2 regions of the Comamonas sp. JNW genome follow, and region 1 is predicted to be linked to the other one. Evidence: predicted binding sites of a transcription regulator. Region 1 holds the regulator's gene; the other holds the start of a gene.
What was found. Region 1 encodes FNR, which switches genes on or off when oxygen is low (the NO sensors DNR and NnrR bind a similar motif). Its sites were predicted from a motif close to TTGATNNNNATCAA; they were not measured.
Positions count from the first base shown of each region.

Region 2: the regulator FNR is predicted to act here: its motif matches at 1,704-1,717, upstream of DCO45_RS06500 (OmpW family outer membrane protein).

Region 1 is NZ_QETI01000006.1:75,311-78,517, reverse strand. Features, by position in the region: gene hemN (oxygen-independent coproporphyrinogen III oxidase) at 1-1,315, opposite strand, end outside; gene fnr (fumarate/nitrate reduction transcriptional regulator Fnr) at 1,467-2,189, shown strand; gene DCO45_RS10670 (universal stress protein) at 2,339-2,782, shown strand; gene DCO45_RS10665 (malonyl-CoA synthase) at 2,894-3,207, opposite strand, start outside.
Region 2 is NZ_QETI01000003.1:182,733-185,939, forward strand. Features, by position in the region: gene mntP (manganese efflux pump MntP) at 1-146, shown strand, start outside; gene DCO45_RS06495 (DUF808 domain-containing protein) at 589-1,590, shown strand; gene DCO45_RS06500 (OmpW family outer membrane protein) at 1,826-2,437, shown strand; gene DCO45_RS06505 (aminotransferase class I/II-fold pyridoxal phosphate-dependent enzyme) at 2,536-3,207, opposite strand, start outside.

The DNA of each region.
Region 1 (3,207 bases):
CGCCACGCACAAAGTACCAGCCCAGCTCGGTCACATTGATCGATTCGTCGCTCAGCTGCACCAGGCCCTGCTCCTGCAGCTCACGCAGCTGGGCCAGCTCGGCGGCAAAGTACTGCGCAAAATCAATCAGCCAGGCCTGCTCCAGCGATTCAATCGCCAGGCACCCCTGGCACATCAGGCCCATGATCACCGTGCGGCGCAGCAGGTCGTCGCGCGTCAGTGCCAGCCCACGCACCACGGGAATCTGGCCCTGGTCGATCAGGTCGTAGTACTCCTCCAGGGTCTTGGCATTTTGGCTGTAGGTGGCGCCAATGCGTCCGATGGCTGACACGCCCAGCGCCATAAGATCGCAATCGGGCTGGGTGCTGTAGCCCTGAAAGTTGCGGTGCAGGCGGCCCTGGCGCTTGGCCACCGCCAAGGCATCGTCGGGCAAGGCGAAATGGTCCATGCCCACATACACATAACCGGCGGCTTCCAGCGCCGCCAGGGCCTGGGCCAGCATCGCCAGCTTGTCGGCGGGGCTGGGCAGGTCCTGGGCCTGGATGCGGCGCTGGGGCTTGAAGCGCTCGGGCAGGTGCGCATAGGCATACAGCGCAATGCGGTCGGGCCGCAGCGCGTTGACCTGCTCCATGGTGCGCACAAAGCTGGCCGGGCTTTGTTGGGGCAGACCATAGATCAAATCGATATTGATGGATTCAAAGCCGATAGCGCGCGCCTGCTCGACCAAGGCAAACACCTGGTCAGCGGGCTGCTCGCGGTGCACCGCCTTTTGCACCAGCGGGTCAAAGTCCTGCACGCCAAAGCTCAGCCGGTTGAAGCCGAGCCGGTACAGGTGCTGCAGGCGCTCGCCGCTCACAGTGCGCGGGTCGATCTCGATCGCGTACTCGCCACCGGGCTGCAGATGAAAACGCTCTTTGACCATATCCATCAGGCGGCTGAGGCCGGCATCGGTCAGGAAGGTGGGCGAGCCCCCACCCAGGTGCAGTTGGCTGATGGTCGGGCGGGCGCTGACATGGGCCAGTTGCAGGTCCAGCTCGCGCTCGAGGTAATCCAGGTATTCGTCGGCCCGCTCGGCGTGCTTGGTGATGATCTTGTTGCAGGCGCAGTAGTAGCACAGCGAGGCGCAGAACGGCACATGCACATACAAGGACAGCGGCGACAGCCGGCCCGCCAGACCGGTGCCGCGTTGCGCCAGCGCCAGCTTGTACTCATTCGCAGCAAAGGCTTCAACAAATCGGTCTGCGGTAGGATACGAGGTGTAACGGGGGCCGGGAACATCAAAACGGCACAGCAGTTCAGGGGTCAGGGAAATCATGGTTCTTCTTCCTAGCGGACGCCCCAATGTGCCCCAAGGCCTGCCACGCGTCCTTGATGTACATCAAGAAGCCTCTGGGCGCCAGCACGCACAATAGGCCCATCCAAGGAACGTCGTTCCTATCTGAATAGTTGTTCACGGGTATTGATACATGACATCCAACTCCATCAAAGTAGCGTGCTCCAGCTGCAATTTGCGCGAGCTGTGCATGCCCGTGGGACTGTCGGCCGAACAGATGGAGCGCATCGACGAGATCGTCGCCACCCGGCGCAAGATCAAGCGCGGCAGCGCGCTGTTCCGCAACGGTGAGACCTTCACCTCCTTGTATGCGATACGCACCGGTTTCTTCAAGACCAGCATCGCCACCGAAGACGGGCGCGACCAGGTCACCGGCTTCCAGATGGCGGGTGAGATCATCGGCCTGGACGGCATCGTCAACGACCGCCATTCCTGCGACGCGATTGCGCTCGAAGATGCCGAGGTCTGCGTGATGCCCTACTCCTCGCTCGAAGACCTGTCGCGCGAGGTGACCGCCTTGCAGCACCATGTGCACAAGGTCATGAGCCGAGAGATCGTGCGCGAGCATGGCGTCATGCTGCTGCTGGGCAGCATGCGCGCCGAAGAGCGCCTGGCCGCCTTCTTGCTGAACCTGGTGCAGCGCTTGCATGCCCGGGGCTTTTCGCAGCATGAGCTGATCCTGCGCATGACGCGCGAGGAAATCGGCAGCTACCTGGGCCTCAAGCTCGAGACCGTCAGCCGCACCTTCTCCAAGTTTGCCGAGGAGAACATCATCGAGGTCAAGCAGCGCCATGTGCGCATTCTGGACACCGACAAGCTCCAGGGCCTGATCAACACCCAGGCCTGCTCGGCTTAAGACCCTGTTCCAAGTCGCTCCGCCAGCGGATACAAACGCGGTCTGATCCGACATCCGCTCAAGCCGCAAGCGGCGATGCTCTGAGTTGCATCCACGGCAAGGCTGCCACCCACAGCCCTGCCCCATGTCTGACCTGAAAGGAGCCTGCCATGTACCAACATATCCTGCTTGCCACCGATGGCTCTGAGCTGTCCGAGAAGGCCGTGCGCCACGCACTGGCGCTGGCCAAGCTGAGCCATGCCACGGTGACTGCCGTCAACATCTCGCCCAACTACCCGCGCAGCTACTTCGAAGGCAGCACCATGCAAAACCCCGATGACATTGCGCGCATCGAGGATGGCTGGGAACGCGCAGCGCAAGGCATTGTCGATAAGGTGGTGGCCGAAGGCGCCGCGACCGGCGTGCCCATCAAGACCCTGGTGATCAAGTCCGACATGATTGCCGAGGCGCTGCTGGAGACGGCGAAGAAGGAAAACTGCGACCTGATCGTCATGGCATCGCACGGCTACCGGGGCTTGAAGCGCCTGCTGCTGGGCAGCGAAACACAGCATGTACTGACCCATGCCACGATACCGGTGCTGGTACTGCGCTGATCGCCGTATAACCGCATCATCCCCATAGCAAAACCCTCGCCTGCGGCAGCTTCTGAGCGGCCACAGCGCGAGGGTTTTGTCATGGCGGCGCATGCCGCCTCCATAGGCGCATCAGCCCTTGAACAGGTCCTGGTACTGGTCGCGCAGCAGGTTCTTTTGCACCTTGCCCATGGTGTTGCGTGGCAGCTCGCCCACGACAAAGCAGCGCTTGGGAATCTTGAAATTGGCCAGCTGCTTTTTCAAGGTCGCAATGATGCCGTCGGCATCGAGCGGTTGGCCCGCCTTGGCAATGACCACCGCCACACCCACTTCGCCAAAATCGGGGTGCGGCACGCCGACCAGCGCGCTTTCCGCGACGCCCGGCAGTTCGTTGATGAAGCCCTCGATCTCGGCCGGGTAGACGTTGTAGCCGCCGGAGATGATCA
Region 2 (3,207 bases), on a different contig from region 1:
TTGCCACCTTTGCGATGGTGACCCTGGGCGTGATGGTCGGCCGCATTCTGGGCAATATCACGGGCCGCTGGGCAGAAGCGGTGGGTGGTGTCGTGCTGATTGCCATTGGCTCGCTGATTCTGTACGAGCACATGGTGGCCGTATAAAATCAAAGCCCTCCGCTGGCGTGGCAGAGGGCTTGGCTGCGTTTTGCGCTGTAGGAGCGTTGCTACAGGCAAAACAAAGCCCCGCAGAGCAGGGCTTAAGTGAGAGAGATCAGTGGGCTTGCAATTGCTGCGGGTGCCGGGTTTTTAGTTCTGGCTCAACCGCTTGCAGGCTGCGCTGGTATCAGAAGCGGGCAGGAGCACGCTTACGGTCACGTTCGTCTTCAGGCCAAATAGCAAACACTTCAGTCATTTCAGTCCTTTCACCTTTCTGGTGTAGATGGGTGTACAACGGGCCGCGCGCTGAAGTTGTTGACAAGGCCTGCATAAAGTTTTGTGAACAAGCTCCAACAAAACGTAGAAATCACCGTTTTATAGGGTCTGACACAGCATTGCACCGCGAAATCGCTATGATTTGCCACCGAATTTGGATTGGGAGTGCGTAATGGCTGGTGCTGGTTTGTTGATGTTGCTCGATGATATTGCGACCTTGCTTGACGATGTGGCGCTGATGACCAAGACGGCTGCGGGCAAGAGCACGGCCATCCTGGACGATGTGGCCACGCAGACCAAGGTGGCGGTGCAGAAGACCGCGGGGGTGCTGGGCGACGACCTGGCGCTGAACGCCGAGCAGGTGACTGGGGTCAAGGCCAACCGGGAGTTGCCGGTGGTCTGGGCGGTGGCCAAGGGGTCGCTCAAAAACAAAGTCATCTTGGTGCCGGCAGCGCTTTTGATCAGTGCTTTTGCGCCTTGGTTGATCACGCCGCTGTTGATGCTTGGCGGCGCTTTTCTGTGTTTTGAAGGGGTGGAGAAGGTGCTGAGCCTGTTTCACAAGCCCGGCAAACAGGCGCCCCATGATGCCGTCAAGGAGTCCGAGCAGGCGGCGCAGATGGGCGTGGCGCCATCATCCGTGAAGGCTGCCAGCGAGAAAAACATGGACCCGGTGGCCTATGAAAGAGCCAAGGTGGCGGGTGCGGTGCGTACCGATTTCATTCTGTCTGCAGAAATCATCGCCATCGCGCTGGGCACCGTGGCCAGCAAGCCGCTGTGGGAGCAGTTTGCGGTGCTGGTGGCCGTGGCACTGGCGATCACCGTGTTTGTCTATGGCCTGGTGGCCGGTATTGTGCGCATGGACGATGTGGGCATGTGGCTGATGCGCAAGACCAGTGCCGCAGCCCAGGCCCTGGGCCGGGGCCTGATTGCGTTTACGCCCTGGCTGATGCGTGGCCTGTCGATTGTGGGAACGGCTGCGATGTTCATGGTGGGCGGCAGCTTGCTGGTGCATGGCATGGGCCCGATCGAGCATTGGTTGGAGAGCACCGTAGCCCCGATGGGCGGTGTGGTGGCCATGCTGGCCCCAACGCTGGTGCACGTGGCCGTCGGTGCGGTCATTGGTGGCCTGGTGGTGCTGGCGGTAGAGGCCTGGCACAAGATGCGCGGCCACTGATCGACAGCAACCACGGATGGCTGCTGGCCGCGTCCCTCGGGCGCGGCGCTGCAAGAAGCAGAAGGCGGCATCGCAACAGCGGGCCGCCTTTTTTCATCGCTTGTTTTGTCGGGTTGATCTGGGTCAGGGCAGCCTGGCCCGCATGAGCAGAAGATGCTGAACATGGACGGCAGACAAGGGCCGGTTCCGCAACTTTTCAATCCATGCGAGCAAGATCGCAGCGAGGGCAATGACGATGAAAAAAATGATGTTGGCAGCGGCAGCTGTATGTGCAATGGCGTCGGGCGCGGCGATGGCGCAAGAGGCGCAAAGCCCCTGGCAAGTGCGTGTGCGCGCCGTGCATCTGGACAGCGCCAACAAGGACTCCACCGGCCTGGGCCTGTCGATCAATGACAAGACGATTCCCGAAGTGGATGTGAGCTACTTCTTCACGCCCAATATCGCGGCAGAGCTGGTGCTGACCTACCCGCAAAAGCATGACCTGCGCTCGGACGGCGCCAAGATCGGCACGCTCAAGCACCTGCCGCCCAGCCTGCTCGCGCAGTACCACTTCACCAATATGGGCGCCTTCAAGCCCTACCTGGGCGCTGGTGTGAACTACACGCGCTTCTCGAACGTGAACTTTGCACCGGCTGTTGAGGCCGCGCTCGATCCATCGATCAAGAAGAACAGCTTTGGCCCGGCGCTGCAGATCGGCTTTGACTACATGCTGGACAAGCACTGGTCGATCAACGTCGACGTGAAGAAGGTCTACATCAAGACCGATGTGCGCTCGGCCGGCACCAAGGTGGGCACTTTTAAGGTGGATCCTTGGTTGCTGGGTGTGGGTGTGGGCTACCGCTTCTAAACAGGTCCTCATGCCCGCTCCTGGTGATCCAGGAGCCACAGAGCACTGTGTTTGAGCCGCTTGTTGAAAGCGGCTCTTTTTTTGCGTGCGACGGCCCCTCAGACCTTGGCCAGCGCCTGCTCCAGATCGGCCAGCAGGTCATCGACATGCTCGATGCCGACCGACAGGCGCACCATGCCTTCGCTCACGCCGGCTTTCTCCAGCTCTGCGCTGTCCAACTGGCGGTGCGTGGTCGAAGCCGGGTGCGTCGCCAGCGATTTGGCATCGCCAATATTGACCAGGCGGGTGAACAGCTGCAGCGCATCCAGAAAGCGGGCACCGGCGGCGCGCCCTTCGCCGTCTGCGGCGTTGAGGCTGAAGGACAGAATGCCCGAGGCGCGGCCGCCCGACTGCTTTTGCAAGGTGGCATGGTCCGGGTGGTCCGGCAGGCCCGCATAGCGCACCCAGGCCACCTTGGGGTGCTTTTGCAGCGTCTCGGCAATCTTTTGCGTGTTCTCGCAGATGCGGTCCATGCGCAGCGCCAGGGTCTCGATGCCTTGCAGGATCTGGAAGGCGTTCTGCGGCGAAATGGCTGCGCCCATATTGCGCAGCGGCACGACGCGCGCGCGGCCGATGTAGGCCGCAGGGCCCAGCGCTTCGGTGTAGACCACGCCGTGGTAGCTCACATCGGGTTCATTGAGGCGCTTGAAGCGCGCCTTGTGCTCGGCCCAGGGGAACTTGCCACTATCGACGATGGCGCCGCCCACGCTGGTGCCATGGCCGCCCAGGTA